DNA from 3 places in the Kribbella sp. NBC_00889 genome. Region 3 is predicted to be linked to each of the others. Evidence: riboswitches for the same ligand, from Rfam matches in the RefSeq annotation. Region 3 holds a riboswitch; each other region holds the start of a gene.

Region 1 (10,616 bases), 830 kb from region 3:
CGGGCGTGTTCGGCATGGTTGCCGGAACGTGTCTGGAACGCCGCCGCAAGCCCAGCACCAGTTCGCTCGACGCACTCTGCATCCAGAGCCTCGTTTCCACCGTGCTGTTCGTCGCGCTGGCCGCGACCACCGACCAGCTGACGGTGCCGAACGAGCCGGGCTTCTACGGTGCCGTCTTCTGGTTGGTGCTGCTGGCAACGGGTGGCGGCTGGGGCCTGTACCTGGTCAACCTGAAGCTGTCCGGTGCCACTCGCATCAGCAGCCTGCTGTACCTCGTGCCGCCGACCACGATGGTGATCGCCTTCCTGATGTTCGACGAGACGATCGGTGCGCCGGCGGTGATCGGCATGCTGGTCTGTGCGGCCGCCGTACTGCTGATCAGGCTGAACGAGCGTGAGGGAGCCGTACTGGCTACGCTGCGGGGATGGCGGAACCCCGGTGGCTGAACCAGACAGAGCAGCAGGCATGGCGAGCGTTCATCGCGGCCCAGCGCGTGGTGAACACCCGGATCGAGCAGCAACTGCAACGCGATGCCGGAATCCCGCACACCTACTACGAGATCCTGGTCCGGTTGTCCGACGCACCTGACGGCCGGTTGCGGATGAGTGAGCTCGCGGTCGCCACCCTTGGTTCACGCAGCCGCCTGTCGCATGCGGTCAACCGGCTGGAGCAGACCGGATGGGTACGGCGGGAGGCGATCGAGTCCGACCGCCGCGGTCAGGTGGCGATCATCACCGACCTCGGCCGGCAGAAGCTGGTCGAGACGGCACCCGGTCATGTGGAGGAAGTCCGCAAGTCGATCTTCGACGCGCTCAGCGAGGAGCAGGTCGAGCACCTCTACGACCTCTGCGCGACGCTCGCCCGGCACTCCGGCGACACGGTCGACCGCGCCGCCTGGGAGCGACGCTGACAATGAGGCATCCAGCCGCTCTGGTCCTGCTGACGGCTCTCCTGCTCGCAGGCTGCGGCGACACGGACTCTCCACCCACGGCGGGTCCGAGTACGGCGCCCTCGTCCTCGGTGCCGCTGCCGACAACGCAGCCGACGACCACCGAGTCACCCACCACGCCGACGCCGTCAGCAACCCCGCCCCCCACGCCGACCGCAACACCGACTAGTTGCGTCGACCAGAAGCTCAAAGCCCTCACGCTCAGCGAGAAGGCGGCCCAGCTGATCCTCACCGGCATCAGCGCCAACGGCATGACCTCGAGCCAGCGCTCCATCGTCCAGCAGGAGAAGCCCGGCGGCGTACTCCTGCTCGGTACCGGTGGCAGCCTCTCCCACACCCGTACGGCGATGGCCGCCGTCAGGACAGCCGCCACGGTCAAGGGCGTTCGGCCGCTGATCGCTGCGGACCAGGAGGGTGGACAGATCCAGCGCCTCAAGGGCCCCGGCTTCGACCGCATCCCGTCGGCAACCGTGCAGGGCACCTGGTCCAGCTCCAAGCTCACCAGCAACGCGGACCACTGGGGCGACCAGCTCAAGCAGGCCGGTGTGAACCTCAACCTCGCACCGGTGGCAGACGTCGTACCGAGCTCTCTCAAGAGTCAGAATGCGCCGATCGGCAGTCTGGACCGTGAGTACGGCAGCACCCCGGCCGAGGTCGGGCCGCCGGTCCAGGCGTTCGTTCGCGGCATGGGGTCGGCCGGAGTGATGACGTCGGTCAAACACTTCCCGGGACTCGGCCGGGTGCGCGGCAACACGGACTTCTCGTCCGGAGTGGTCGACAACGTGACCGTCCGCGGGGACGCCGACCTCAAGCCGTTCGCGGACGGCGTCGGGGCGGGGAGCGACATGGTGATGATCGCCACCGTCACCTACGCCAAGATCGATCCGGAGAACCGTGCCGTGTTCTCGAGGACCGTGATCCAGGGGATGGTGCGCGGGGACCTCGGGTTCGGCGGAGTGGTGATCACCGATGACGTCGGAGCGGCCGCCGAGGTCAAGTCGGTGCCGGTGGGGCAGCGCGCCACGCGGTTCGTGGCGGCCGGCGGGGACATCGTGATCAACGCCACGGCGTCGCAGACCGCCACCATGGTGAACGCGCTGGTCACCAAGGCCGAGCAGGACAAGGCCTTCGCCGCGCAGCTGAGCAGTAGCGTGAGGCGTGTGCTGACACTGAAGCAGAAGTACGGCCTGGTGAGCTGCGGATGACGGAGGAGTACGAAGACCGCGAACCGGACTACCGCTTCACCCTGGCGAACGAACGCACCTATCTGGCCTACCTGCGGACCTCATTGGCCTGCTACGCCGGCGGTCTGTCCGCGGTGCAGTTCCTTGACCTCGGTCCGGATCGCTGGCCCGCCCGCATCATCGGTGTCGTTCTGGTCACTGTCGGTATCATCACCACGGCCGGCGCCTTCCGCCGCTGGCAGCAGAACCTGGCCGCGATCCGCCGCGGTGGGCCGCTCCCGTTGACCCGCCTGCCGCTGATGCTGGGGGCAACGATCGCCGTGGTCGGCCTGATCGCCCTGATCTTCTCGTTGTGGCGATGAGCACACCCGACCCCGGGCTGCAGCCCGAGCGCACCCTCCTCGCCTGGCGCCGGACCGCCCTCGGCCTGATCGCGAACGGCGTCCTGTTGCTTGCTTCCGGCCACGGTACGTCGGACGTCCGCACCGGCCTGGGCATCGTCGTACTGGTGCTGTCCCTGTCCTGCTGGGCAGCGGTGAGCGCCGTCTACCGGCGGACCGGAGGTGCCGCGGTCCATGCCCTCGGCCACGATCGGGTGGTCCGGATCGCGGCCGGACTGGTGCTCGTGGTGGGTCTCTTCGACCTGTACGCCGTGATCACTCGTTGAAACGATTCGGTTACTCTCCGGTCAGATCCCCTTGGGGCAGTTCATTCCGACGCGCTACCTTGACCGGGCGGATGCCGCGTCAACCGCAGGTTCCCCCTAGCATGTTCACGGTTTGTCCCTCGTTCATCCGGAGCTTGAAGTGCCGTTACGTCTGCGTCCGAACGACCCGACGTTCTACGACCTTTTCACCGAGTCCGCCAACCACCTCGTGGACGGATCCCGGATCCTGGCCGAATTGCTCGGCAGCACCGCCGGAACCGGGCTGTCGTCGAGCCACCAGATCGCCGCCCAGATGAAGGACGCCGAGCACGCGGCCGACGAGACCACGCACTCGATCATCCGCCGGGTGAACTCGACCTTCGTCACCCCGTTCGACCGCGAGGACATCTACCGGCTGGCCTCCGATCTCGACGACGTGATGGATTTCATGGAGGAGGCCGTCGACTCGGTCCACCTGTTCAACCTGGACAAGTTGCCGGAGGAGGTCGCCGAGCAGATCGAGGTACTCCAGCGGATGGCGCAGCTGACCGCCGAGACGATGCCCCGGCTGCGGACGATGAAGGACCTGGCCGAGTACTGGATCGAGATCAACCGGCTGGAGAACACCGGTGACGCGGTGCACCGCCGGATCATCGCCAAACTGTTCAGCGGCGAGTACGACGCGCTGACCGTGATGAAGTTCAAGACCGTGGTGGACCTGCTGGAGGCCGGTATCGACGCCTTCGAACACGTCGCCAACACCGTCGAGCAGATCGCCGTCAAGGAGAGCTGAGCGTGGAGCTCGCGCTCGTCATCATCCTCGTCGTCATCGCGCTGGCCTTCGACTACACCAACGGCTTCCACGACGCCTCCAACGCGATCGCGACCTCGGTCTCCACCCGCGCGCTCACCCCGCGGGTGGCGCTGGCGATGGCCGCGGCGTGCAACTTCCTCGGTGCGCTGGCCGGCACCGAGGTGGCCGAGACGATCGGCAAGGGCATCATCAGCACGCCGAGCGGCACACACGGCCTGGTGGTCGTCATCGCCGCGCTGATCGGCGCCATCATCTGGAACCTGATCACCTGGTACTTCGGCCTGCCGAGTTCCTCGTCGCACGCGCTGATCGGCGGACTGATCGGCGCCGGGGTCGCCTCGTCGAGCATCGTGCTGTGGACGGGCATCCTCGACAAGGTCGTCATCCCGATGGTGCTGTCGCCGGGGATCGGCTTCTTCGGCGCGTTCGCGCTGATGACGGCGATCCTCTGGATATTCCGGCACAGCAATCCCGGCAAGGTCACCCGGGGCTTCCGGATGTCGCAGTCGCTGTCGGCAGCGGCGGTGGCGCTCGGACACGGCCTGCAGGACGCGCAGAAGACGATGGGCGTCATCTTCCTGGCCCTGCTCACCACCGGTCACGTCAACGAGAACGACGGCATCCCGCTGTGGGTCAAGATCTCCGCCGCGACGGCGATCTCGCTCGGCACCTACTCCGGTGGCTGGCGGATCATGCGCACTCTGGGCCGCCGGATCATCCACCTGGATCCGGCCCGCGGCTTCGCCGCCGAGTCGGTCGCCGCGACCGTGCTGTACGTGATGGCGATCGGCCTGCACGCGCCGGTCTCCACCACGCACACGATCACGTCGGCGGTGATCGGCGCCGGTGCGACCAAGCGGCTGTCAGCGGTCCGTTGGGGAGTCGCGCAGAACATCGTCACAGCGTGGGTGCTGACCATTCCCGCGGCCGGCATCATCGCGGCGCTCTGTTACGGGTTGGCCCATCTGATCTTGGAGTAAGTTCTCCGGCTGTCCGGCTGTCCGGCTGTCCGGCTGTCCGGCCGGGTGGCCGACTCCGGCCACCACGGCCGCGGCGGGCTGAGAGGAGTACGGCGATGCACATCGACTGGAGTGCTCTCGGTGAGGGGCCCTGGTCAGCCTGATCTTCGGGGTCGGGGTGGCGGCCGCGTTCTACGGGCTGTACCTGGTCATCCCGCAGTTCCACTGACGTCAGCGGTTCCAGCGCCGTACCGACTTCGCCACGTCCTTCGAGCGGATCGAGCCGAGGTTGTACTCCCACGCGGCGGCCAGCCGGTCGCCGAGCAGCGCTGCGTCCAGGTAGGTCTGCGGGCGGACCGCGACGGCCCAGGTCGCCGCGGCCGCGTGACCCTGCTGGTAGAGCAGGTGGTTCACGGTCGCCTCGATCCGGCTCTGGTCGTCGCCGGTGAGCCCGTCGGTCGACCACTCCTGCAGGATCGACGTGTCGTCGGCCGTCATCCGGGCCAGGTAGGTGAGCGGACCACGCCAGTACCCGCGGCTGCCGATGCTGTCCAGGCTCTCCAGCGGGAACCAGCCGTTCTGGCAGCGCCTGCCGTTCACCGCGGACTCGACCTCGCGGGCGCGGTCCGCCGGCAGGTCCTGGATGGCCCAGTCGACGAAGTAGACGCCGGCGTCCGGGATGTGCTCTGCGACATGCGGCGCCACCGCGAGCATCCCCGGTTCGAAGAGATGCAGCTCTTCCGGTGAATCGAACACAACCCTTCCCCGCCTACCCGAGTACCGCCGCCGACCGGCCGGCGTCACAGGGACCCCCCAGGTTTCCTGCACTGTCAACAAGAGCCTTTCGTACCCTCGGGGTCACCCGGGGGTCAAGGTCTTGTCCGCGTTACTGACGGTGTGCTTACTTGCGGCGGGCCGCCCGCCGGGCGAGTTCCTCCTGGTCCAGGCGTTCCGCTTCCGCGGGCGAGGGCGCACCACCGCCGTACGACGCGGGCAGCCACCATGCGCCGGCCGGCTGCTCCGGGTAGTCGCGGATGGTCCGGTCCAGCATCCCGGCCATCGTCGTCCGCAGGTGCGCGGTCGCCTCGGCCGCGTCGTCGTCGGTGCCGACCGTGATCGGCTCGCCGACGGTGATCGCGATCGCGCGATGCCGGGAGAAGTCGCGCGGATGGTCCTTCGTCAGCATCCGCTGCGTCCCCCACAGGATCAGCGGGACGACCGGTACGCCGGCCTCCGCGGCCATCCGGACCGCGCCGGACTTGAACTCCTTCAGCTCGAAGGACCGGCTGATCGTTGCCTCGGGGAACACCCCGACGATCTCGCCGTCGTTCAGGTAGCGGATCGCCTCCCGGTACGACGCGGTACCTGCCGACCGGTCCACCGCGATGTGGTGCATGCCGCGCATCAACGGACCGGAGTACCGGTTGCGGAACAGCACGTCCTTGGCCATGAAGCGGACCAGCCGCTTGCTCGGCACCGCGCCGAACCCGCCCAGGATGAAGTCGACATAGCTGATGTGATTCAGCGCGATCACCGCGCCGCCGGTCCGCGGCACGTTCTCTGTCCCGGTCAGCCGGATCTTCAGATCGAGCACCTTGAACGCGGTCTTCGCGAAGCCGATCACGGGCGGGTACACGAGGTCTCGCATCCCCCGACGCTACCGGCCCGGTCAAGACGACACAGGTGAGTGCCTCGTCGAGGAGCGTAGGCACCTCTAGCGGCGCCCCAGACGCCCGCTAGAGGCACCCACGTTCCTCGACGAGGCACTAGAGTGACGGTGACAATTGGAGATCGCGGGAGCTCGCACCGTAGCGGGCTGAGAGGGCGGCTGGACACATGTCCGGCGCCGCCGACCGCCGAACCTGTCCGGGTAATTCCGGCGTAGGGAGCAGCACAGTGACTGTCAGCACGATTCGGCCCACTGTCACCACCGGCCCGATCTCGGGCTCGGAGAAGATCTATCGCGGCGAGCTGGAGGTCCCGGCCCGTCGCGTCCACCTCACGAACGGCGAACACTTCGACCTGTACGACACCTCCGGTCCGTACACGGACGCGTCGGCGCGGATCGACGTACAAGCCGGTCTGCCCGCGCTGCGGCGGGACTGGATCGCCGGGCGCGCGCCACTGACCCAGCTGGCGCACGCGCGAGCCGGCACCGTCACCGAGGAGATGAGCTACGTCGCCCTGCGGGAGGGCATGGACCCGGAGTTCGTCCGGTCCGAGGTCGCGCGCGGCCGGGCCGTGATCCCGGCGAACCGGCGGCACCCGGAGAGCGAGCCGATGATCATCGGGAAGAAGTTCCTGGTGAAGGTGAACGCGAACATCGGCAACTCGGCGGTGACCAGCTCGGTCGAGGAGGAAGTGGAGAAGCTGGTCTGGGCCACCCGGGCGGGTGCGGACACGGTGATGGACCTGTCCACCGGCAAGAGCATCCACGAGACGCGGGAGTGGATCCTGCGCAACTCGCCGGTGCCGATCGGGACCGTGCCGCTGTACCAGGCGCTGGAGAAGGTGAAGGGCGATCCGGCCGAGCTGTCGTGGGAGGTGTACCGCGACACGGTGATCGAGCAGTGCGAGCAGGGCGTCGACTACATGACCGTGCACGCCGGCGTCCTGCTGCGGTACGTCCCGCTGACCGCGCGCCGGATCACCGGGATCGTGTCGCGAGGTGGGTCGATCATGGCAGCCTGGTGCCTCGCGCATCACCAGGAGTCCTTCCTGTACACGCATTTCGCCGAGCTGTGCGAGATCCTGCGCGAGTACGACGTGACGTTCTCACTCGGCGACGGCCTGCGACCGGGATGTATCGCGGATGCCAACGACGCGGCCCAGTTCGCCGAGCTGCGGACCCTGGGCGAGCTCACCAAGATCGCCTGGGAGCACGACGTCCAGGTGATGATCGAGGGTCCGGGGCACGTGCCGATGGACAAGATCGCCGAGAACGTCCGGCTCGAGGAGGAACTGTGCGGCGAGGCGCCGTTCTACACATTGGGGCCGTTGGCAACTGATGTCGCACCGGCGTACGACCACATCACCAGCGCGATCGGTGCGGCCCAGATCGGCTGGCTGGGTACGGCGATGCTCTGCTACGTCACGCCGAAGGAACACCTCGGCCTGCCGGATCGCGACGACGTGAAGACCGGTGTGATCACGTACAAGATCGCTGCCCACGCGGCGGATCTGGCCAAGGGGCACCCGGGTGCGCAGGCCTGGGACGACACGTTGTCGAAGGCAAGGTTCGAGTTCCGCTGGGAGGACCAGTTCAACCTCTCGCTGGATCCTGACACCGCGCGGTCCTTCCACGACGAGACCCTGCCGGCCGAGCCTGCCAAGACCGCGCACTTCTGCTCGATGTGCGGCCCGAAGTTCTGCTCGATGCGGATCACCGCCGACATCCGCGCGTACGCCGAGGAACACGGCCTGACCTCCACCGAGGCGATCGAGGCCGGCTTCGCCGAAATGTCGGAGACCTTCAAAGCCCACGACAAGAAGCTGTACCTGCCGCTGGCGGAGTGAGGATCCTGGTTCCTGCAGACGCTCGGTGAGATCCGGGGGGCGAGTCGAGATGCCTCGCCCCCCGGATCCAGCGGAGAATTAGGGGATCGTCGGTTCCGCGGGGCGATCACGAGGAGTGATCGGATGAACCGATTCAGGTTTTTTCCTTCACTCTACGTGAATAAGACTGTAGCCTTAACGGCGTCGGGAAGGAGGTGCAGCACAGTGGTCTTCGTTCTCACGGTAGATCAGCGGGGCAGCCGAAGCATGACCGATCTCGTACCCGAGCTACTGAACATCCTGAACCGCCGGCCGCGGCGGACCGGTTTGCTCCGCAAGTTCGAGCGGACGGCCGGCGACGAAGTGCAGGGCGTGCTGTCCGAGGCGCGCGCCACGATCGACGTGATCGTCGAGCTGCTGCGCGCCGACACCTGGTACGTCGGGCTCGGAGCCGGTGAGGTCACGCAGCCGCTGCCGCGCAGTACGCGGGCCGGGAGCGGGGACGCGTTCGTGTTCGCGCGGGAGGCGGTGAATCGGGCCAAGTCGAGCCCGCACCACGTCAACGTGGTCGGCTCCGACGCGCGCTGCGCCGAGCAGGTCGAGACGGTGTTGTGGCTGATGGCTTCGGTGCTGCGGCGGCGGAGCGACCGCGGGTGGGCTGTCGCCGACCTGCTGGCCGAAGGGCTCACCCGGCGCGAGATCGGCGTGAAGCTCGGCATCAGTCAGTCCGCGGTGACCCAGCGGGCCCAGGCAGCCGGAGTCGCCGAGGAACAACGTGGACGAGTGCTGGCGGCCGAGCTCCTCGACGCTGGGGCCACCGCGTGACGGCACTCATTCTGTCGTTCACCGCCGCCGGCCTGATCCTCGCCGTTCTGGCATGGGTCCCCAAGGCCGGGTCGACGCTGGAGATCGTGCTCAGCGGCGTGATGCTGGCCTGCCTGATCACCGTCGGCGTCCTGCTGCTGGCCGGCGACGGTGTCGAGGGCTGGCGCGAGCGCTGGTGGAACGTGCTGCTCCTGCTGGCCGGCGGGCTGGCAGTGACCGGTGGCGGCCCACTGACGACATCTGTGCTGGCTCTCGTCGACCGGGGCAACACGCGAGCGCAGTCGACGCAGAAGGCCGGTGAGGTGCTGCGCGGCGGCGCTCTGATCGGTTCGCTCGAGCGCCTGGCCATCTACGCGGCGCTGGTGGCCGGCTGGCCCGAGGGACTGGCGATCGTGCTGGCCATCAAGGGCCTGGCTCGCTATCCGGAGCTGCGCAGTCCCGATCAGCCGGCTTCGGTCACGCCCCAGGCGGTCGCCGAGCGGTTCATCATCGGCAGCTTCACCAGTGTGCTGTGGGCAGTGACCTGCGCCGGCTTCCTGCTGTCGCGCTGACCCTCAGTCCTTGAGGACGTACGTCGACACGACTTTGTCGTGCCAGGTCTGCTTCTGGTCGCGGAGTCGACCAGCCGCAGGTGGAGCGCCGTCCTGCCCGTACGGCGGGGGCATCGGTGTACTCACCGCGGCATCGTATTGCCCGGCGCCGGGAACGCCGAACGCCGCGGCCTGAACAGGCCACGGCGTCCGGATGAATGCTGAAACGTCAGAGCTTGATGACGTAGGTGTTGTTGATCTTGTCCGCGAACGTCTGCCGCTTCTCGTCCCACAGCGGCCACAGGTAGCCGATGTAGCAGGCCATGCCGTCCAGGATGTGGGTGATCTGGCGCAGGAACGCCTTGCCCGGCCCGACCGGCTGGCCGCTGATCCCGTCGATCAGCTTGAGGCCCAGCGCCGACTTGCCGAGGGTCTGTCCGGTGGTGCCCTGGCGGAACACGATGTTCCAGATCCCGACGCCGATGCCGACCAGGTAGAACAGCAGCGCCAGGATGGCCATCGCCGAGCTGTTGCCGCTCGCAAGCGCCGCCCCGATGCCGTACGGCACCCCGATGATCAGGACGTCGACCAGCCAGCCGCCGACCCGGTTCGGCCAGGCCGCCAGGTTGCCAGGTACGCCGTACGCGCCCGGCTGACCGTACTGCTGTGGGTAGCCTGGCTGACCGCCGTACTGCGGGTACCCCGGCTGCTGCCCGTACTGCTGGGGCTGCTGCTGCCCATACTGGCCAGGCTGCTGACCGTACTGGCCGGGCTGTTGCCCGTAGCCCGGCTGCTGGCCGCCATAGCTGGGCTGTTGCTGCCCGTACTGGCCCGGCTGCTGCCCGGGCTGCTCGTACTGGCCTGGCTGGCCGTACTGACCCGGCTGCTGGGGGTCCTGCGGGCCGTAACCCGGCGGTGGCGTCGGATTGCTCACGACGATCCCTTCTAGTGAATACAGATGAGGAGTGAGTTGCAGGCTAACGGTCCGACGGCTCAGCTCCGGCTACGGATCCCACGAGATGAGAGTTACCGTTGTCCGGTGAGTCTTTCGCTGAGCGTCGTACTCCGGCCGACCGGTCCGGTCCGCCCGCTGGACCGCCGAGTGCTCGGTGCGGCGGCCGTCGGAGTGGGTGGATTCGCGCTCGCGGCCGTGTACCAGTTGTCCGGCCAGCAGATCGGCATACCCTGCATCCTGCATGCGACCACGGGGCTGA
Region 2 (10,616 bases), 660 kb from region 3:
CCGGATCCGCGCGGTCTTCGAGGACGCCGGCGTTCGCGGCTGGATGCACGCTGTCGCGCTCGACTCGCCGGATTCGACGGTCGAGGTCGACGCGGACACCGTCGTGCCGATGGCGTCGGTCTACAAGGTGCCGTTGCTCGCGGGCTTCTGCCGGCTGGTCGATCTGGGCGAGGTCGATCCGCGGCGGCAGCTGACGCTGGACCCGTCGACGCGGACGGCCGGACCGACCGGGTTGTCGATCCTGGCGGACCCAGTGACGATGTCGCTGCGGGACCTGGCGGTGTCGATGATGACCGTGTCCGACAACGCCTCCGCGGACGCGTTGCTGGATGTGGTCGGTCTGCAACGGCTGGCGGAGCTACTGGAGTCCTTCGGTTTGAAACGAACCTGGGTACGACGGGGGACCGCGGGCAACCTGCGTGACCTGCAGCGCCGGACCGGGGTGGACGATCCGGACGCGGCACTCGCCGTACTGGCCGACAACGATCAGACCGATCCGGCCGGCGTCTATGAGGCGGCGAACGCGTCGGCGAGCAGCCCGCGCGACCTGACGACACTGCTGCGGGGGTTGTGGACGGGGGAGTTGCTCTCGGAGGAGCAGACGGGGTTCGTCCGGGCGACGATGCATCGGCAACTGTTCATGCACCGGCTGGCGTCCGGCTTCCCGCACGACGGCGTACGCGTCGCGGGGAAGACCGGGACGTTCGGAGCCTTGCGGCATGAGGTTGCGGTCGTGACGCTGCCGGGCGGCGCTGCCTTTGCGATCGCCGTGTTCACGCTCGCTGCGCGCGGCGACTTCCGCCAGCCCAGGGTCGACGCCGCGATCGGCGAGGCCGCTCGGGTCGCCGTCGACCTGTTGCGTTAGACGATCGCGTAGGCCTCGACCTCGAGCAGGGCGTCGGGGCTGAAGAGTGCGACCACCTGGACCGCGGTGCCCGCGGGCGGGTTGGTGGTGTCGACGTACGCGTCGCGGGCAGCGCGGATCGCCGGCAGGTAGGCGATGTCGGTGACGAAGAAGTTCAGCTTGACCACGTCGGCGAAGGTGGCACCGGCGGCCTTCAGGCACGCGTCCAGATTCGCGAACACCTGCCGCGCCTGGGCGGCCGGGTCGCCGACGCCGACGAACGCGCCGTCGGCGTCCAGTGCGACCTGCCCGGCGATCGCCACCCACTGTCCGGGGCCGGTCACGACATGGCTGTAACCGTTGCCTGGGGCAACACCTTCCGGTTGCGGGTGTGAGAGCTTGCTCAAGAGTTCCTCCAGAGTCGGTTGGTCCGCACTCAGGTATACAACGCCTTGGCGAGGAAGTCGCCGACGAGTCGCTGCATCCCGGCGTCGAAGCGGTGCCGGCCGGGGAGCCAGACGCCTTCGTAGCTGCCGGGGCCGTAGTGGAAGTGTTCGGTGAGTTCACGGTCGGCGTCGTGCATGCCGGCCGGGCTGAACAGTTCGTCGTCCTCGGCGTACACGACGAGTTGCTGGTGGCGGGCGCGGCCGGCGGCGAGGGTCGGGTGATCGAGGTGCCGGGCCAGGCCGGGAGTCGAGAACAGCCACGAGTGGACGTCGACGTACGACGGAATGAGCCCGGCGAAGGTGGTCATCATGCAGACCACGGCCGACGCTTCGATGCCGGGATCGAGCGCGGTGAGGATCGCCGCGCGGCCACCACCGCCGGACAAGCCGAAGACCCCGACCTGTTCCACGCCGTCGATTCCGCGCAACACGCTGAGCGCGGTCAGGTCGTCGTACGCGACCATGCCGGCCAGCGACGTACCGAGAATCCCGGCAGCCTTCGCCACCGTGTGCTCGTGAACGGCCGCGGCGACGTCGTACGACTCGTCGTCCTCGGCCGGCAGCTCGAAGCGGCGGGAACCCCAGGCGAAGGTGTCATGACACAGCACCACGAAGCCCGCGCGGGCGAGCACACCGGCGGCGGCCTGACCCTCGTACAGGTCCGCGCGGACCCTGACCGCGACCCGGCTGGGCCGCGGTACGTCGACCAGCCGCTCGGCACCGATCGACTTCACCCCGGCATGGCAGTGCAGACCGAGCAGGCCCGCCCGCGGCGCTCGCCCGGCCGGTCGGAGCAACCACGCACGCGTCGGCGGTCCGAACGGCGTGGTCCACTGGAGTTCACTGGTGTGGACGCCATCCGCCTGCCACTCGTCCACGGTGCGCACTGCGGGCACGGCGCCGGGCTCCGGTACGCCGAGCAGTCCGGCGACCTTGGTGGTCAGTTCGTCCCCGGTCAGTGGCAGGGTGTCCCGGACGAAGTCCGGCCAGTCGTCGTACCCGCCCAGTGCACTGGGTCTCACGCCACCTCACAGGGGTTGAGAAACCGGTTTCTTTCCTGAGAAGGTAACACAGTGGCCGAGGCTCGAATAGGCTTCGGAAGGCGGTTTCCCAACCGGGCGGGGATTAACGGAAGACGGCGCATGGGCAGGACACCGAAGGACTCGATCACGATCGCCGATGTCGCGCGGGCGGCGGAGGTGTCCAGGGCGACCGTCTCGCGGGTGATGAACGGGCGCCTGACCGTCGCCCCGGACATCGCCGAACGCGTTCGCGCCGCCGCCGACAGGTTGAACTACCGGCCCAGCGATCTGGCCCGCAGCCTGTCGCTCGGCCGCACCAACATGGTCGCGCTGGTCGTCCCGGATCTGGCCAACCCGCTGTTCCAGCAGGTCCTGCGTGGCATCACGAACGCCTCGGCCGCGGCCGGCTACCGGGTGCTGGTCGCCGAGACCGACGAGGACCCGGCCGCCGAGGCGGGGATCGCTCTTGCGGCGCGCCGACGCTGCGATGCGTTGATCATGGTGTCGCCGCGGCTCGACGAGGAGAGCCTGCTCGAACTGCTGCCGCAGGTCCAGCCGGTGATTCTGGTCAACCGGCCAGGCCCGGCCGAGGTCGCCAGCGTCGCGGTCGACTACGGCCGCGCGGTGCGGATCGTGGTGAACCACCTGGTCGGTCTCGGGCACCGTCGGCTCGCGTTCCTGGCCGGTCCGCCGGCCAGTGCGTCCAACCAGGCCCGGCTGCGGTCGCTGGACATCGTGCAGCGGGAGATCCCGGATCTCGAGCTCGTCCGGCTGGACTGCGGCTGGTCGATCGAGGACGGGTACGCCGCGGTCGAGCGGGTGCTGGAGTCCCGCGTGACGGCCGTTGTCGCGTTCAACGATCTGGTCGCCTTCGGGTTGCTTGCCCGGCTCAACGAAGTGGGCGTCGCCGTACCGGCCGATGTGTCGGTCGCCGGGATGGACGACATCGGGTTGTCGCGGTTCGCCGTACCTTCGCTGACGACGGTGCGGGTCCCGCAGCAGGAGCTGGGGGAGCTGGCCTGGCGTCGGTTGTACGCCGCGATCTCCGGTGCGGATGCCGAAGTGGACGGCGTACCGGATCTTCGGCTGGCGGTGCGGGCGAGCACGGGTCCGGTGCCGCAGGCAACGCAGCCGACCGGGGATGCTCCGGGTGAGCGGGTCGGATGGCAGCAGCAGGGGGACAGGTTCGTGCTCGGCGGCGATTCCTTGCCGCTCGCGCATTACGAGTTCGGACGGCGAATGCCGCAGGTGCATTCGCCTCGGCCCTACCTGCATCCCGTGCGGACGCTCGGCGGTCACCCGCTCACCGAGGTCAGCCCGGTCGATCACCGGCACCACTACGGTGTCTCGCTGGCCGTTGCCGGAGTCAACGGTACGTCGCATTGGGGCGGACGGACCTTCCTCCCGGACCGCGGACCGACGCTGCTCCCGAACCACGGTCAGCAACGCAGCCGTGGCGTCAGCGTCGACGGCAACACCCTGACCGACGAGGTGACCTGGTACGACGAACAGGGCCGCCCGCAACTCGCGGAGCGCCGGCTCCTCCGCGGAGCGCTGGCCGAAGGCGGTTGGCGCCTCGACTGGGAGAGCATCTTCACCGCCCGCTACGGCCCGGTGCGCATCGACAGCCCGGCCACCACGGGCCGCGCCGGCGCCGGGTACGGCGGTATCTTCTGGCGCCTTCCAACGGTCGAAATCACAACTGTCCTCAGCGATTCCGGCGAGGGGACCGACGCAGCCTACGGATCGACCAGCCGTTGGCTGGCTTTCATCCAGCAACGCGCCGACGCTTTCACCACGCTGCTTCTGTTCCAGCCGGGTGATGTCCGTCCGTGGTTCCTACGCTCCGAGGACTACGTCGGTGCCGGTCCTGCTCTGGCCTGGGATGGCGCCCTGGATCTGCAGCCAGAGCAGGCGGTCTCGTTCTCCCTGAGCGCACTGCTCCTCGACCACCCGCTGGACTTGTCCCAAGCCCGCACCCTGATGGGTCGCCTGCTTTAGCCGAAGGACGCGATGCCCGTCACCGGGGAGGACGCGAGGGCGGAGTGCCAGCGGCGGGGGACCCGGCCGGCTAGGCGGGCGGCGCGGCCGGCGGCGACCGCGTCGCGCATCGCGGCCGCCATCAGGGCAGGCTTCTCCGCGCGCGTGACTGGGGTGGCGAGCATGACTGCGTCACACCCGAGCTCCATGGCCAGCGCCGCGTCGCTCGCCGTACCGATTCCGGCGTCGACGATCACCGGGACGTTCGCGGCCTCGGCGATCAGCGCGAGGTTGTGGGGGTTGCGGATCCCGAGCGCGGAACCGATGGGCGCCGCCAACGGCATCACCGCCGCACATCCCGCTTGCTCGAGGCGGCGGGCGAGGATCGGGTCGTCGTTCGTGTACGGGAGCACGGTGAAACCGTCGGCCACCAAGGTGTCCACGGCATCCAGCAACTCGACCGGGTCGGGCATCAGCAAGTGGTCGTCGGCAACGACCTCGACCTTGATCAGGTCGGTCTGCAAGGCCTCCCTCGCCATCCGCGCGGTGAGCACGGCCTCCGCGGCGGTGTGACAACCGGCTGTGTTCGGCAGCACTTCGATACCGTGCTTCGCCAGTACGTCGAGGACCGAGCCCTCGTGGCCGGTGCCGAGCCGGCGCATCGCGACCGTGGTCAGTTGGGTGCCGGAGGCAAGCAATGCCTCCTCCATCACTTCCAGGTTGGCCGAACCGCCCGTCCCCATGATGAGACGCGAGGTGTACGTCCGGCCACCGAGCTCCAGTGCGTCGTCCATGTCAGCCGCCCTGTACCGCGCTGACGATCTCGACCCGGTCGCCCGGTTTGAGCGTGGTACCGGCCCACTCGCTGCGCGTGAGCACGGTCTGGTTGACAGCGACCGCGATCCCGGTGGTGCGGTCGGAGTACTCCTGGATCAGGTCGGCAACGGACTTCCCCGGTGCGACCGTGGTCTCTGTACCGTTCACCCAGACGGATTCCTGCATCGCTTCCTCCCTACGCCGGAATTACCCGATTCAGGTTCAGCGGTCGGCGACGCCGTACACAGTCGCCCTCTCAGCCCGCTCCGGTGCGAGCTCCCGCGGCAGTTCGACACTAACCACCAGAGGCGATCGAGACAACCCAGGCTCAGGCGATGCGGTTGGCCGTGAGCTCCAGGTGGAGGTCCAGTTTCTGGGCGACCATGAGGTTGACGGCCGCGTTCCAGCTCACCGACCAGCGCTTGCGCAGCAGCGGAAGCGACCCTGTGAACGCGACCCCGTCGTCGGTGCCCGTCAGTTCCAGCGGTACGACGACCGGCCGCGTGGCGCCACGGATCGTGAGATTCCCCGTCACCGTGAACGTCGTCACACCGGTCTGGCTCACCTTCGTGGACCTGAACCTGATCGACGGATACGTCTCCGCGTCGAGGAAGTGCTCACGCAGCGCGGCATCCCGCCGCCGGTCGCCGGTCTGGATGCTGTCCGCCTGAATCGTCAGATCCGCCGTCGACCGGCTCGGATCCTCCCCATCCAGCCGAAGCACCCCACGGAACACCTCGAACTTCCCAGGAACCCGAGGCCCAACCGTGTGCCGCGCCGTGAAACCCAACCTCGACCGCGCCGCATCCACCGCGTAGTCCCCAGTCAATTCCTTCAACATCGTCGTCGTAGTCATACACGTACGACGAGACCGCCATCCGAACTGTCAGGCCTCAGGACCAGGCGGAGAAGGGCGAGGCTCGCGAGGGCGGCGACGAAGGTCGGGACCGTCCACCAGCCGAGGGCGTGGTAGAGGCGTACGGCGGTCCAGGAGCCGAGGCTGCCGGCGGAGTAGGCGCAGACCATGTACGCCGTGTTCATGGCGCTGCGCCGGCCGGGGTCGAGTTGGTACATCCGGGTGACGTTCGCGACCATCCCCGACTGCATCGACACATCGAGGACGAGTACGCCGGCCACGAGGAGCGTGAGTCCCAGCGCACCACCGGCGTACGCACCCAGCATGAGTACGGCGGCGAGAACAGTTCCGACCAGGATCCAGGCCGTCACGGCATCCGGCGTACGGCGATCGACGATGCGACCGGTCCACGGGACGACGGCCATGGTGGCGATCGCGACCAGACTGATCCAGCCGAGTGCGCCGGCCCCGAGGCCGAAGGAATCCTGCAGGACGAGGACCAAGGTCGCCCAGGTGCCGGTGAAGCCCGCGAACGTACAGGCCTGGTAGAACGCCGATCGACGCAGACCGCTGCGCAACCTCAGTTGGTCGAAGGGCCGGCGCAGGTACTGCGGGAACTCCGCCGGCTCGACGTGCACCGGCACGGGCAGTCGAGTCCACGCGACCGTGGCGCACACCAGAGCCAGTACGGCGGCACCCAGGTAGGCGTACCGCCATGAATACTCCTCGCCCAGGAACCCGGCGATCGCACGCGACAGGATCATCCCGGGGATGCCCACGCTGAGCAGGATGCTGTTGATGCTGCCCAATCGCCGCGAACCGGTCATACCCGCGACGTACGGACCGATCACCGGCGATGCCACCGTCGCACAGCCCATCAGGAACGACGCGATCACCAGGACCGGCAACGACGGTGCCGCCGCGGCTGCGATCGCAAAGACCGCGACGCCGGCGAACAGGATGGTCAGCAGCCGCCGCTGCGCCCCGGTGTCACCCAGCGGTACGACGGTCAGGATGCCAACGGCGTACCCGGCCTGCGGCGCGGTCACGACCAGCGCCGTGTCCGACAGCGGTACGTGCAGCGACGCGGCGACGGATGGCAGCAGCGCCTGCGGGAAGTAGACAGTCCCGACGCCGACCGCCGAGCACACGGCCAGTACGCCGAGCAACGTCGTGCGCGGTCGCGCGTCGACGGCAATCTCGATCCTCATGCCCCCGACTGTCGCGGGGCGTCGCAGCGACCCGCGAACGATTTAGGATTGGGCTACATCGACAAGGGGGCAGGCGTGCTCACGTATGAGTTGACCTCGCGGGACCTTGAGGATGTCCGGTTCGCGGTCTCGCCGGCGGCCGAGACTGTGCTGTCGCTGCGGGCGTTGCAGGATCCGGGACGCTTCCCGCTTCAGCTGCCCTGGGTCCGGGCGGTTCAGCCACTGCTCGGGTCGTTGGACTTCAGCGTGTTGCGCCGGCTGGTCAACGACACGATGGGCAGTCCGGACTTCCTGACTCCGCGTCCGACGTCACCGCTCACCCAGATCGGCGACGAGCTTGACCTCATCGCCTCGGTCGACCGCGAGACCTTTGAACGCCAGCTCGTTGCGGTCAACGGTGCGGTTCCCGCCGAGCTGGCCGGGCCCGACGGCGTGACGAAGGTGGTCGACGCTCTCCGCGAGTACTGGCAGACCGCGATAGCGCCGTACTGGAATCGGATGCGCACGCTGCTGACCGCCGACATCAGCTATCGCGGGCATGTCGTCACCCAGCGAGGCACGGGCGTGATGCTGAACGAACTCGGGCCGGCGATCAGCTACGGGAACGGCCTGCTTCGGGTCGACCGCGTGAGCGATGTCAGCCGCACCGAAAGTGTCGACGGCCGTGGCCTCGTCCTCCAGCCGACCCTCTTCGGCCCGCATGCCGTGATCCCGATGGACGTCGGCGCCGAACCGATCCTCGGCTACCCGCCCCGCGGCCAGGCCACCCTCTGGTCGGTCGTCGACCCGCCGTCGCGCCGCGACCTGGCCCAACTCATCGGCACCGCCCGAGCCCGCATCCTCGAACTCCTCACCCACCCGCGCACCACCACCGACGTCGCCGCCGAACTCAAGGTCACCCCCTCCGCGGTCAGTCAGCAGCTCCAGCTCCTCCGCCGTACCGGCCTGGTCGAACCCCAACGCACCGGCAAACAAGTCCTCTACAAACCCACCCAACTAGCCGCCCTCCTCACCGGCACCGAAGCCGACTGACCCGGTCAGGTGACGGGTGGCGGGTTGTGTGCCGGCTGGCGGGTTGTTGCGCGCCAGCGGTGAAACAACCCGCCACTGGGTCCGGCTATCGCTTCGAGCGGCAGACCTCGCCCTTGATCTCGGTGACGAAGTGGTCCACCTCCCAGTGCTGGCCGAGGTAGGCGTAGCCGGTCGCGCCTTCGTAGCGGCCGGTACCGCCGGTGAACTGCTGGGTGCCGCCGGCGTGACCGGAGCCGGTGGTTGTGTTGACGTTCCCGATGCTCGTCTCGAGTGCGGTGAGCGTCGCCCCGTCCTCGAAGGTGTAGGTAAGCGTGCCGGTGACCGGCCGCTGGTCGGGTGCTGTCGCCGGCGGCTCGCCGCGGGAGCCGAGGATGAACACGGTCGTCCCGTCGAAGCCGTGCTCTCCGCGGACGAAGCCGGCCACGCACACCTGGGTCGGCGCCGGGCACCCCACGTCGACGACCTTGTCGTAGATCGTCGCTTCCACCTGCTCGCAGCGGGGGGACGCGTTGGCCAGGGATGTGCCGGCGATGACGCCGGCACAGGCGATGGCGATTGCAGCGATGCGCAGGGATCTCATCAGGCCTCCTGTGATGGATGTCCGCGGCAGCCTAGGAACGGTGCCGGTCCGGTGGCGGGGCCGATTCGAGCTGTTCTGCGCCAGTCCAATCTCGATCAGATAACGCGGCGCAGCGCGGCCAGCGCCTCCGGGATCAGGTCGGCCGGGACAGCGCCGTACCCGAAGACGAAACCGTTCGGTCCGGGACGATCGATACCCCAGCGCGAGATCGTCCCGAGGTTCACTCCCGCGGTGAGGGCGCGGGCGGCGAGCACGGTGTCACTCGGTTGTCCGGAGGTCAGCAATGCGGCCATGTGCGTCCCACCGCTGGACTCGATCGGCTCGAGGACATCGGCGAAGTCCTCGCGCAGCGTTCCGGTCAGCAGGTCGTGAAGACGTTCGTACGAGCGCCGCATCCGCCGGATGTAGCGGACCAGGTCGCCCTCCTCGATGAAGGCTGCGAGCGCCGCCTGCACGTGGCCGGCGGTGCCGTAGTCGGCGACGAACTTCGCGCGGCGGGCGGCTTCACCCAGCGTGCCCGGTACGCCGAGGAACCCGACCCGGAGTGCCGGCAACAGAGTCTTGGAGAAGGAACCGACGTACAGGACGCGACCTTCCGCGTCGGTCGCCTGCAGGGGAGTGAGCGGACGTCCGGTGAAGCGGAACTCCGAGTCGTAGTCGTCCTCGACGATCGCCGCGTCATGCTCGGCAGCCCACGCGAGCAGCGCAGTACGGCGTGACTCGGACAGCGGCATGCCGAGCGGAAACTGGTGCGACGGCGTCACGTACACCAACCGTGTCTCGGCCGGAAGCCGATCGACAACCAGCCCCTCGCTGTCGACCGGCACCCCGACGACACGCGCTCCATGCGCGAGGAATCCGCGGTACGCCGGCAGGTAGCCGGGATCTTCGATGGCCACCGTGTCGCCCGGTTCGAGCAGGACGCGCGCGGCGATGTCGAACGCCTGCTGCGCACCCGTCGTGATGACCAGTTGCTCCGGCGCGATCCGGACACCGCGACTGACGACCAGATGTCGCGCGAGCGCATCACGTAGCCGGGCCGAGCCCGCCGGGTCGGCGTAGTTCACGTCGGTCCGAGTGCGCAGCTGATCATTGATCAACGCTCGCCACCGTGCGAACGGGAACTGGGTCCGCCCAGGGATACCAGGCGCGAAGTCGAACTCGGCATCCACGGTGAGACCCGGTACGGCGAACTGCTCGGCGCTCCAGAGCGCCCGTGGCCGCAGCGGAGACGCGGGTGGCGCGGGTGTGGCGGGGACACGTTCCCCGGTGACGAACGTTCCGATCCCGGCCCGCGAGCGGATCAGGCCATGCGCGGCGAGCCGCTCGTACGCCGCAACCACCGTCGCCCGCGACACCGACAACCGCTCCGCGAGCTCCCGCGACGACGGCAACACGGTCCCCGCTGGTAAGGCGTTGGTTCGGATCCGCTCGTGCAACTGTGCATAGATCTGCTCGGCCAGCCCACCCTCCCTGCCCAGATGCAGATGCAGATCCATGTCCGCATTCTCGCCATTGCCCGGCTCAACGGCTAACCTCTCGCCACCGGCACCAGGCGCTCGACGAGGAGACCTCATGGCAACCTTCACCCAATCCGACGACCTGAGGGGCGCGAAGTTCGTCGGGGCGGATCTGCACGGTGCGCGGTTCGCGGAGTCTGACCTGTCCGGCGTGGTGATGCGCGGTGTGGACGTGGGGAAGGCGGACATCGACGCGCCGTGGCTCGCCGACGGTGAGAGCTTCTTCCGCGTCAACGGTGTCGACGTGATCGCGTACGTCGAGGCCGAGCTCGACCGTCGCTTCCCCGGCCGCGAGCTCCGGCGTGCCGA
Region 3 (10,616 bases):
CGGGGTGGACCACCCGATCGTTGACGATGGCAACGTTGCGGCGAAGGTCCGGGAAATCCTGCCGGACGGCGTGAATGCGGCCCTCGAACTCGTCGGCACGAACGTCCTGCCGGACACCCTGAAGGCGACCGCCGTCGATGGCACGGTCTGTTTCACCGGAATGCTGAGTGACCACTGGACGATCCCGGATTTCTACCCGATCAGCTATCTGCCGAACGGCGTCCGGCTGACCGCGTACGGCGGTGAGAGCACCGACCTACCGGCGGAGACGTTCCAGCGGTACGTCGACCTGGTGGCCGAGGGCAAGCTCCCGATCCGGATCGACCGAGTCTTCAGGATGGACGAGATCGGCGCGGCGCACCGGATCATGCAGGACGGCAAGGCGGTCGGGAAGCTCGTCGTCCGGGTCGATTGACGGTGCCGGGCCCGCCACCTGGAGGGCCCGGCACCTGGTTCAGACCGTTGCCTTCTGCAACGAGATGGGACAGGCCAGGCCGTAGTGGTCGCGCAAGGTCGAGCCGGTGTACTCGGTGCGGAAGAGGTCCCGGGCCTGCAGGATCGGGATGACCTCGTCGACGAACGCGGCGAGGCCGGACGGAAGGACCGGCGGCATGATGTTGAAGCCGTCGGCGGCGCCGGCCTCGAACCAGTGCTGGATCGCGTCCGCGACCTGTTCCGGCGTACCGGTGAAGGTCCGGTGACCACGCCCGCCACCGAGCCGGCCGATCAGTTCGCGAACGGTCAGCTTCTCGCGACGGGCCAGAGTGACGATCAGCGTGTAGCGGCTCTTCGCCCCCTCGATCTCGTCCTCGTCCGGCAGGTCGGCCGGGAGTTGCCGGTCGAGCGGCAGGTCCTCCGGCGCCACCCGCAGCGTCTTCGCCAACTGGGCCCGCGCGTACTCCGGCCGGATCAGCTCGTCCAGCTGACGTTCCAGCCGCTGCGCCTCCTCGACCGTGCCGCCGATCACCGGAACGATCCCGGGCAGGATCTTGATCGTCGACGGGTCACGCCCCAGCGATGCCGTCCGCGCCTTCAGATCCTGGTAGAACGCCTGCGCGTCCTCCAGGGTCTGCTGCGCGGTGAACACCGCCTCGGCGTACCGCGCGGCCAGCCCTTTGCCGTCCTCGGACGACCCGGCCTGCACGATCAGTGGACGCCTTTGCGGAGACCGCGGCAGGTTGAGCGGGCCGCGGACCTGGAAGTGCCGTCCGACGTGGTCGATCGGCACCACCCGGTCGTTGACCGCCCAGACGCCTTCCCCCTTGTCCGCGATCGCGGCGTCGTCCTGCCACGAGCCCCACAGCTTGTAGGCGACCTCGAGGAACTCCGCCGCCCGCTCGTACCGCTCCGCGTGCGCCGGCTGCTGCGCGAGATTGAAGTTCAGCGCCGCCTCCGGACCGGCCGTCGTCACCACGTTCCAGCCCGCGCGCCCTCCGCTCACGTGGTCGACGCTGGCGAACCGCCGCGCGAGGTTGAACGGATCGTTGTAGGTCGTCGACGCCGTGGCGATCAGCCCGATCCGAGACGTCACCGCAGCAAGCGCGGTCAGCAACACGGTCGGCTCCAACGACCCGGCGGGCCGCCGGCCGACATCTCCGATCAGCACCGGCGAATCGGCGAAGAACACCGAGTCGAAGCGACCGCGTTCGGCGATCCGCGCCAACTCCTGATAGTGCTCCACCGACGTGTTCGCGAACGGATTGCTCTCCGGCAGCCGCCACGAGGCCTCGTGGTGCCCGGTACTCATCAGGAACGCGTTCAAATGCAACTGCCTGCTCACCACGAAACCCCCAAAGCGTCGAGAAGCCGCGCGCGGACCGCGGCGAATCCTGGATCGGCCGGGCTGCGCGGCGCGGCCAGTTCGATCTGTTCCTGGGCGATCAACCGCCCTTGGTCGAGCACGATCACCCGGTCGGCCAGCACGATCGCCTCGTCGACGTCGTGCGTCACCAGCAGGACGGCCGGCTGGTGTGCCGCGCACAGCTTGCGCAGCAATGCGTGCATCTTCAGCCGAGTCAGCGCATCCAGCGCTCCGAACGGCTCGTCCGCCAGCAGCAGCTCCGGCTCGCGCACGAGCGACCGCGCCAACGCGACCCGCTGCTGCTCACCACCGGACAACTCGTTCGGCCAGGCATTCTCGCGCCCGGCCAGCCCGACCTCCTCGAGACTCTGCCGGCCGCGTTCACCGGCGCTGTTGAGCCCGAGTACGACGTTGTCCAAGACTCTTGCCCACGGCAACAGCCGGGAGTCCTGGAAGACCACCGACACCTGAGCCGGTACGACGAGATCCCCGACGCCGGCGACATCGGAGTCCAGCCCGGCCAAGGCCCGCAGCAACGTGCTCTTCCCGGATCCGCTCTTTCCCAGCAGGGCGACGAACTCACCCGGCGCGATCTCCAGATCCACCCCGTCGAGGACGGCGCGTTCGTCGTAGCGGCGGACCAGACCTCGGACCTGGACCGCCGCGGTCAGGAGGCCAGTGTGCGGCGCCATGAGAGGGCCCTCCTCTGGATCAGGCGGACGGCGCCGTCGGACAGCAGGCCGAGGACGCCGTACAGGACCAGGCCGACGATGATGATGTCGGTCTGTCCGTACGTCCGGGCCAGTTCCATCATGTAGCCGATGCCGCTGGTGGAGTTGATCTGCTCGACCACGACCAGCGAAAGCCAGGCGCCGGTCACGGCGAACCGCAGGCCGAGCAGGAATCCGGGCAGCGCACCCGGCAGGACGACGCGGCGGATGAAGTCCCACTGCGACAACCCGACGGTCTGCGCGAGTTCGACGTACCGGCTGTCGATCGTGCGCAGGCCGTTGTGGGTGTGGATGTAGATCGGTACGAACACCCCGAGCAGGATGGTGACGATCTTCATCGACTCACCGATGCCGAGCCAGAGGATCAGCAGCGGCAGCAGGGCCAGTGACGGGATCGCCCGCTTGATCTGGATCGGCCCGTCGAGAAGCGCCTCGCCGACGCGCGACAGCCCGGACAGCAGTGCGAGGGCCACGCCGAGCACGATCCCGAGGCCGAGGCCGATGAAGGCTCGCTGAGCAGAGGTCCAGAGGTTCGATTGCAGTCGACCGTCGGCGATCAGGTGGCCGGCCGTGGTGACCACGGTCCACGGCGCCGACAGCACTCGCTGGTCGAGCCAGCCGGTGGCCGACCCGATGCTCCACAGCACGAGGAGCAGCAGCGGTCCGAGAGCGCCGCCGAACCTGATCGGCTTACCCGGTCCGAGCCGACGGCGCCGAACGACGGGAGTGGCCTGCTCGGCGGTCCGCAGACCGGGCAGCGTCGTGGCGCTCATTTGGCCACCCCTGCCTTGATCGCGTCCGCCGCCACGGTCTGGAAGCGCAGGTCGTACAGGTCCTTGGCCTGGATCACCGGGTTGCCGGTCTCCTTGGCGAGCAGGTCGATCGTCTCCTGCTGCCGTTCGATCGCATCGCTCCAGTCAGCGCTGATGTCAGGGTGGCCGGCGTTGTCGACCAGCCACTGGCCATCGGACTCGGTCAGGCCCTGGTCCTTCACGTAGTACCCCTGGATCCATTCCTTCGGATGCGTGTCGATCCACTGCTGGGCGACGCCCCAGGCGGCGACGTACGCACGGATCGCGGCCGCCTTGCCCGGGTCCTCCAGCGACTCGGTCACCACGTACAGATGCCCGGCGTCGTCGCGCAGTCCGTGCGGGATCGTGCTCGCACCGTCCTTGCCGTACTTGGCCAGGTACCGCTTGATCTGTACGCCGCCGATCGGAGCGACGTCGACCTGCTTCGCGGACAGGGCGTTGGAGTACACGTCACCCGTGCTGGGCAGCTCGACCAGCTTCACGTCCTCCTTGGACAGCCCGGCCTTCTTCAGCACCTTGAGCACCAGCGCGCCCTGCGCCTGACCGGGGCTGTAGGCAACCTTCTTCCCGCGCAGGTCGGCGAGCGTCGTCACGGTCACGCCAGGTGCGATGCCCAACTGGTAGATCGGGTGATCGAGCGGGTCCTGCCGGAACTTCGACGCGACGATCTTCACGTGCAGCCCGGTCCAGGTCGCGTGGATCGGCGGGATCTCTGCGACCGAGCCGAGGTCGAGCGCGTGCGCCCGGAACGCCTCGGTGGTCTGTGGACCGCCGCTCAGATTGGCGAACTGGACGTACTTCGACACCTTGTCGAACTGACCGGACAACTTCAGGGCCACCTCCGTGGCCGGATCGCCGACGACGATCTTGGCGCCGTCCGGGACGGTCGTCGGCAGCGCGGCGTCCAGCGAGAGCGCCGCGCCACCGGCCTTCGCGGCACCACCGCAGCCGGCCAGCAAGGTGACTAGGGCTGCGGCCAGTACGGCGTACTTGTGGGTTCTAGGCATGGTGGGCCTTCGGGTTCGGAGTGGCGGTGACGTAGCGGCCGTCGTGGTAGAGCAGCGGCTCGTGCTCACGTCGTTCGGTGTGGGTCGCGAGACGGGCGACGACCAAGCAGTGGTCGCCGACGGCGAAGCGGTGCTCGACCTGGGCGCGCAGGTAGCTCGGCGCCTCGTCGAGGACCGGCTCGCCGGTGTGCAGCCGCGACCAGCGGGTCGGCTCGCCGAAGCGGTCGATGCCGCTGGTGGCGAATCGGCCGGCGATGGCGTGCTGTTCGGCGGACAGGAAGTTGATCACCACGCTGCCGGCGGTGCTCACGGTCGGCCAGCTGGACGCGGTGGTCGCGATCGCGAACGAGACCAGCGGCGGCAGCAGGCTGACCGACACCAGTGAGGTGGCGGTGAACCCGGCCGGACCGTGGCCGGCGTCCGCGGTGATCACCACGACACCGGCGGCGTGGCGGCGGAAGACGGAGCGGTAGACGTCGGCGTCGACGATCCGCTCCTCGGTGCGGTCGGGAACCACGGACAGGGCAGGACGGTTCAAGGCAGGAACAGACATGTCTCTCCCTCGGAGGCGGGACAGCGGCGACCGGTGGCGGGCAGCACGAAGCGGCCCGGCCGGGCGGAGTGTGGGAGGCGGATCAGCAGGCCTCGTACGGCGGGAACACCGCCGGGACAACGGGGGCGGGGGTCACCGACAGGTGGCGCTCGCCGTCCGGAGCAGATCGATGACGCGACGGCGGGTCAGCAAGGTCGTCGTCATGTCAGCCATCTTCTCACCAATGTCTACTGGACTACTCGACAATCTCGGAATCCGGACCACCCCAAACGGAAGAGCACGCACCGAGTCGTGGATCCGGGTCGGCAAATCGCCCGATCCCGGACCGCAATCCACGACTCGACGGCCCGCGCGGACAGGGCTCCCTCACATTCGTGGGTCGGGATGCGTTCTACTGTCGTGATGGCTCCGGAGAAGGTCTTGCTGCCACCGTTCCAGGCGCTTGTCGACGAGCACTGGCGAGACGTGGCACGGCTGGCGCGAGCCCTGGCAGGACCGGTGGACGGCGACGACGTGGCCCAGCGCGCGTGGGAGAAGGCGTTCGCCGCCTACCCCAGCCTGACGTCGGCGAAGAACCTGCGCAGCTGGCTCCTGACCATCACCGCCCGCTGCGCAACCGACGTGCACCGGGCGCGCAAACCACAAAGGCCTCTGGACGAAGCGCCGCCGGTCGCGGTCGAAGGCCCGGATGCCGCCGACTGGCCGGATCCCGACCTCTGGCAGGCGGTCAACGAACTGCCCGAACGCCAGCGCTTCGCCATCACGCTCAAATATGTCGGCGACCTGGACCACCACGGCGTGGCCGCCGCCCTCGACACCACGCCCGCCGCATCGCGCCGGCTCGTCAGCGACGCGCTCGCGGCCTTGCGCAGCAAACTCGGAGTGAACGCATGAACGACCTCGAGAGCCGGCTGACCCGGTTCGCCATCCCAGACCTGAAACCACCTGTCCTCCCGGACGCTGACGTCGCCTACACCCTGCACGACACCCCGATCGGCACCATGCTGCTCGCGATCGCGAACGGCCGCGTGGTGGCCAGCTCCTTCGGCGACGAGGAGACCATGACCAACCGCCTGGCCCGCTCGGTGTCCCCGCGCGTCCTGCGGCAGCCCCGCGCACTGGACGACGTACGACGGCAGCTCGACGAGTATCTGGACGGACGCCGTCACGAGTTCGAGCTGGAGGTGGACCTCGCACTGGCGACGCCGTTCCAGCGGCTTGTGCTGACCGATCTGCCGGTGCACACCAGCTACGGCGCCACGACGACGTACGGGCGGGTCGCGGGGGAGATCCACAAGCCGAAGGCGGCCCGTGCGGTCGGTACGGCGCTGGGCGCGAATCCGGTGTGCGTCGTACTGCCGTGCCACCGGGTGATCGGCGCGAGCGGTGCGCTGACCGGATACGCCGGCGGACTCGACGCGAAGCGTTTTCTGCTGAATCTTGAATCGAAAAGCTGAGTTTTCCGGAATCGCCACAGCGGGATTTACACTCGGAATAGAAAGGAGCAGATCCCCAGTGTGGAGTGGGGATCTGCTTCTTTGTTTTCCCTTGCCTGCAAGGGCTGGTGGAATACCTGACGAGTCAGTCAGTTGTCGGTTGATGGATCTCCAGGATGAGCCGGCGGCGGCCGCCCCAGTCCCGTTTGTAGACCTTGAAGTTCTCAATTCCGGCGGCCGCACAGAGCCGGCCGTAGCTGATTTCGTCGTGGATGAAGTGCACGCTGCTGGTGCCGAAGTGCTCGGTGGTGACGATCCGGTGCTCGGGACCCTGGCGCATCCCGTTGGCGATCTCGCCCGCCGTCGCAGGCCCCCAGGCCGGCCCCTCGATGATCGCCATCCCGCCCGGCTTCAGCACCCGGGAGATCTCGCAGATCGTCGACAGTTGCTCCTCCTCGCCGAACAGCTCGTGGAAGGCGGTCCACAGACAGATCACCGCGTCGAACGAGTCCCACTTGTACGGCAGGTCGGTCATCGAGCCGATCGCCCAGTCGATCGACAGTTCCTCCTCGGCCGCCTGCGCCCGGCCGGCCTCGATCAGGTTCGGGGAGATGTCGAGTGCGCGCACGGTCTTGCCGGCCCGGCGCAGCGGCAGCGCGACGCGGCCGTAGCCACAGCACAGATCGAGCACCGACTCGCGCTTCTCGAGCAACTCCTCGACGGCCTTGACGATCGCCGCGTCCCGCTCGGGCGTAGTACGCGCGGCCAGTCCTTCGGCCCCGAGTTCCGCGTACTCGGCCCGGCTACGCAGTGCGGAGTTCAGCATGACCGCAAGTATCCCGGTTACTCCGGGTCAGTTGTCCAGCGGCCGGCGCCCGATCCGGCCAAGCACCACCGCGGCCAGCATCGAGACGACGATCGAGGTGTACGTCGCTCCGAGCCAGGAGGGCACGGGCTGGTCGTTGAAGAGCCGCTGCTGGACCTCGGTCCAGAAGAGCGACCAGCCGGACACCGTGCCGGGGTTGACCAGTTGGTACGAGACGAAGCCGATCAGCCAGGCGACGGCCGGCTGCCAGCGGAAGCGCGCCGTACCGGACACGTCCCAGTTCATCTTGCTGACCACGAAGAAGTCGGCGATCGCGACCGCGAACAAGGGGATGAAGACCGAGCCGATCAGGTAGAGGAACTCCGTGTAGTTGCCTAGGTCAACCAACAGTGCGATAGCCGTTGCTACCACGCCGATGCCGACCGAGATCCACCGGCGGTCGACGTGACCGATCAGGTTGTGCGTGGCCATCGTGGTCGAGTAGACGTTCGCGTAGGCCTCGTCCACCTCGTCCACCAGCAGCACGAGCAACGCGATCGCACCGGCGGGCAGCGTGACCAGCGCGGTGATCACGTCCTCGCTGTTGGTCTGCAGAGTGGCGACCGCGAAGACGCCCAAGGCGTAGTACGCGATCGCGGCCAGGCCGTAGCCGAGTGCGGAGCCACCGAAGGCTGCCTTGTTCGTGCGCGAGTGCCGGGTGTAGTCGGCGGCCAGCGGCGCGAACGACACCACACCGGCGGCGGCCAGGTCGACGGCCGGCCAGAAGCCGAACACGCTGTCCTGCGGCAGATCATGCACCGGCTTGCTGAGCACCTGCACGAACAGGTAGACCGACGCGATCAGCACCAGCCAGACCATGAACTTCCGCAGCACCTTCACGCTGCCCAGTGGTCGTACGGCCATCGCCGTGGCGATCACTCCCGCCACCAGGACGAACAGCCAGCGCCACCGCTCGCTAGTGACGGCGACCGCGGCCTGCGCGATGACGATGATCTCCATCGTGGCCCAGCCGACGTTCTGGGCGATGTTCAGCACGGTCGGCGCGATCGAACCGCGGCGGCCGAACAGACCGCGCAGACTCGCCATCGCCGGTGCGCCGGTCTGCGAGCCGAACACCGCTGCGCCGCCGAGCACGAGCGCGCCGATCCCGCAGCCGACGACGACCGCGAGCAGACCCTGTGCGAGTGAGCCCGTGTACGCCGCCACCAGCGCACCGGTGACCGGGCCGAACAGCGAGATGCCGAAGTTTCCCCAGAGGGTGAACTGGTCCAGGAACCCGAGCGTGCGCGGAGAGTCCGTGGTGAGGACGAGTGGCGCCTCGGTCTGATCGGCAGGACGAACAGCAGTACTGGTCATGGTGACCCGCTCCCTACGCCGGCATTACCCGGTCAGGTTCAGGCGGTCGGCGACCCGGCTGTCCTCAGCTCGTCGCCCTCTCAGCCCGCGCGTTCGGTGCGAGCTCCCGCAAGGATTGCTACCGCGTCAACGATAACGCGTCAGGCAGGATCCGGCGCGGCGGCCGCCCGCTGGATGAGAGCGGCCAGCTCCGGACCGTTGGTCACCACCGGCATGTGCGCGCCGGTCGGCAGCGTCCGCGCCTCACCGTGGCACAGCTCGGCCAGCCGTGCGACCCACTCGGCCGTGGACACCAGATCGTGCCGGCCGCGCACGATCATCACCGGCGCCCGCACCCTGCCGATGACCGCGGCCAGATCGTGGCGCCTGGCCGCGTCGCCGGCGCGCGCGATCGAGGACAGCGTCGTACGGGCGTACTGCGGGGTGACGACTCGGATCAGCCGCGGCGAATCCGGTACGGCGGAACCCAGCCAGCGAGCGGCCAGGTCCACCCAGCTCGACGCCCGGATGTCCCCGGTCGGTGCGACCAGGACCAGGGCGTGCACCAGTTCGGGGAAGGCGATCGCGGTCTCGACCACGATCTGGCAGCTGGCCGAGTGCCCGACCAGGACCGACCGCTCCCGGATCTTGTCCGCCAGCGCCGTCCCGAGAGCCTGTGGACGCAGATCCTCCCTGGCACCGGCGGGTTCGCCGTACCCAGGCAGGCTGACCAGGTGGTACGGCGTGGTGAGGTGCTCGACGGTTGGGTCGTACGACGCCGGCCCGAGGCCGAGACCCGGGACCAGGACGACGGGGACGTTCACTCCCAGGGTGGCCGGTCCGGGCGGGCCTGGACGACCGGGTTGCCGAGATCCGGTTTGAGTTCGCGGTAGCCGAGGGTGAAGCCGGCCGCGAGGATCAGCAGGCCGAGACCACCCCAGCCGTACGCCGTGGGCAGCCGGTGCAGCGAGTCGTCGATCGCGCCCATGCCGGTCGACAGGATCATGATCAGCCAGATCAGGATCGGGACCATCGACACCGCGACCAGCAGCAGTCCGCCGAGCTCGACCGGATCCGGCTGGCGGCCGGCCCTCCGGCGGGCGAGCACGTCCCGGCCCCACATCCAGAGCGCGACCGCGCCGACCAGGAGCAGCAGGAGCTGGCCGATCGTGTCGATCACGTCGGTGCGCAGCGGGTGGTTGAGCGGCGAGCCAGGAGCCTGGGAGATCTCCCGGAGGGCAACCCGCTGGATCGAGATGACCAGCAGGCCGTAGACGCCGGCGATGATCGCGGCGAGCAGGACGACCCGGGCGGCGCGGGGATCGCGGGGCGCGACGGGTTGGTCCCGCCCGTACGTCGGCAGCTCATGCTGCTGCGGATGCGCGGGCGGGCCGTACGGAGTGCCAGGCCGGTAGTTCGGCGGCTGGTTGTACGGCGGTCCGCCGGAGTCGGGCTGCCCCTGCGGCTGACCCGGCCCAGCGCCGCCGGGTGGGGCGCCGTACTGGCCTGGCGGGGAGCTGTAGGGCTGGGGCGGGGCGTAGTGGCTTTGCTCGGGGGCGCTCTGCGGTCCGGAGCCGAACGTGCCGCCGCCGTACGGGGCAGGTTTGGCGTAGTGGTGGTCCTCGCCGGACTGCTCGGGCTCATCGCCCCGGCCGTAGGTCGGGAAATCCTGTGACGACATCGCTGCTCCCTCCCCTCCGACTCAGCTTCTCACGGACGGCTCAGGTTGCCTTGATCGTGGGCCACGCATTCGGCAGGCAGCCGCCCAGGCCCTTGGTCTGCTGCATCATGACCGGCGCGGGGGTCTTCGCCTGGGTGCAGGTGGAGTGGCCGTGGCCGAGCGCGTGCCCGACCTCGTGGTTGACCAGGTAGTTCCGGTACAGGGCGACGTTCCCGCCGTACGCCGGAACCGCGTACACCCACCGCTTGGCGTTCAGGACGACGCGGTCGTCGACGCGGCAGGACACCTCGCCGCCGGTGTCGAGCGGCAGGCACAGCTTGTCGGTCAGGACCGGCGTGGCCAGGATGATCCGCAGGTCGGCGTCGACCTTGTCGGTGCGCTCGAAGTTGACCGGGTGGATCGCCTGCCAGCCGCGCGGATCGGTCAGCGTCTGG

Evidence for each region. Region 3 has a riboswitch for thiamine pyrophosphate ahead of OG817_RS36865 (purine-cytosine permease family protein). Riboswitches for the same ligand answer to the same signal wherever they lie in the genome.
Region 1: linked by a shared signal. The riboswitch ahead of thiC (phosphomethylpyrimidine synthase ThiC) and the one ahead of OG817_RS36865 (purine-cytosine permease family protein) in region 3 are both predicted to bind thiamine pyrophosphate.
Region 2: linked by a shared signal. The riboswitch ahead of thiS (sulfur carrier protein ThiS) and the one ahead of OG817_RS36865 (purine-cytosine permease family protein) in region 3 are both predicted to bind thiamine pyrophosphate.

The regions. Positions count from the first base shown of each region.
Region 1 covers NZ_CP108783.1:6,671,315-6,681,930, reverse strand. The annotation lists gene OG817_RS32650 (DMT family transporter) at 1-446, shown strand, start outside; gene OG817_RS32645 (MarR family winged helix-turn-helix transcriptional regulator) at 425-910, shown strand; gene OG817_RS32640 (glycoside hydrolase family 3 N-terminal domain-containing protein) at 913-2,154, shown strand; gene OG817_RS32635 (YidH family protein) at 2,151-2,495, shown strand; gene OG817_RS32630 (DUF202 domain-containing protein) at 2,492-2,800, shown strand; gene OG817_RS32625 (DUF47 domain-containing protein) at 2,940-3,572, shown strand; gene OG817_RS32620 (anion permease) at 3,575-4,573, shown strand; gene OG817_RS32615 (hypothetical protein) at 4,784-5,308, opposite strand; gene OG817_RS32610 (lysophospholipid acyltransferase family protein) at 5,454-6,200, opposite strand; TPP riboswitch at 6,336-6,458, shown strand; gene thiC (phosphomethylpyrimidine synthase ThiC) at 6,449-8,068, shown strand; gene OG817_RS32600 (transposase) at 8,315-8,872, shown strand; gene OG817_RS32595 (hypothetical protein) at 8,869-9,423, shown strand; gene OG817_RS32590 (hypothetical protein) at 9,427-9,549, opposite strand; gene OG817_RS32585 (RDD family protein) at 9,632-10,336, opposite strand; gene OG817_RS32580 (DUF2752 domain-containing protein) at 10,442-10,616, shown strand, end outside.
Region 2 covers NZ_CP108783.1:6,842,469-6,853,084, reverse strand. The annotation lists gene OG817_RS33540 (serine hydrolase) at 1-865, shown strand, start outside; gene OG817_RS33535 (RidA family protein) at 862-1,251, opposite strand; gene OG817_RS33530 (hypothetical protein) at 1,281-2,312, opposite strand; gene OG817_RS33525 (DUF6807 family protein) at 2,433-4,313, shown strand; gene OG817_RS33520 (thiazole synthase) at 4,310-5,086, opposite strand; gene thiS (sulfur carrier protein ThiS) at 5,088-5,294, opposite strand; TPP riboswitch at 5,285-5,401, opposite strand; gene OG817_RS33510 (YceI family protein) at 5,437-5,949, opposite strand; gene OG817_RS33505 (MFS transporter) at 5,961-7,175, opposite strand; gene OG817_RS33500 (DUF5937 family protein) at 7,251-8,207, shown strand; gene OG817_RS33495 (hypothetical protein) at 8,293-8,787, opposite strand; gene OG817_RS33490 (PLP-dependent aminotransferase family protein) at 8,883-10,286, opposite strand; gene OG817_RS33485 (DinB family protein) at 10,363-10,616, shown strand, end outside.
Region 3 covers NZ_CP108783.1:7,505,058-7,515,673, forward strand. The annotation lists gene OG817_RS36820 (zinc-binding alcohol dehydrogenase family protein) at 1-415, shown strand, start outside; gene OG817_RS36825 (LLM class flavin-dependent oxidoreductase) at 455-1,780, opposite strand; gene OG817_RS36830 (ABC transporter ATP-binding protein) at 1,777-2,493, opposite strand; gene OG817_RS36835 (ABC transporter permease) at 2,469-3,305, opposite strand; gene OG817_RS36840 (ABC transporter substrate-binding protein) at 3,302-4,351, opposite strand; gene OG817_RS36845 (flavin reductase family protein) at 4,344-4,904, opposite strand; gene OG817_RS36850 (RNA polymerase sigma factor) at 5,307-5,798, shown strand; gene OG817_RS36855 (methylated-DNA--[protein]-cysteine S-methyltransferase) at 5,795-6,361, shown strand; gene OG817_RS36860 (class I SAM-dependent methyltransferase) at 6,486-7,166, opposite strand; gene OG817_RS36865 (purine-cytosine permease family protein) at 7,194-8,522, opposite strand; TPP riboswitch at 8,516-8,642, opposite strand; gene OG817_RS36870 (alpha/beta fold hydrolase) at 8,663-9,325, opposite strand; gene OG817_RS36875 (hypothetical protein) at 9,322-10,182, opposite strand; gene OG817_RS36880 (DUF3152 domain-containing protein) at 10,223-10,616, opposite strand, start outside.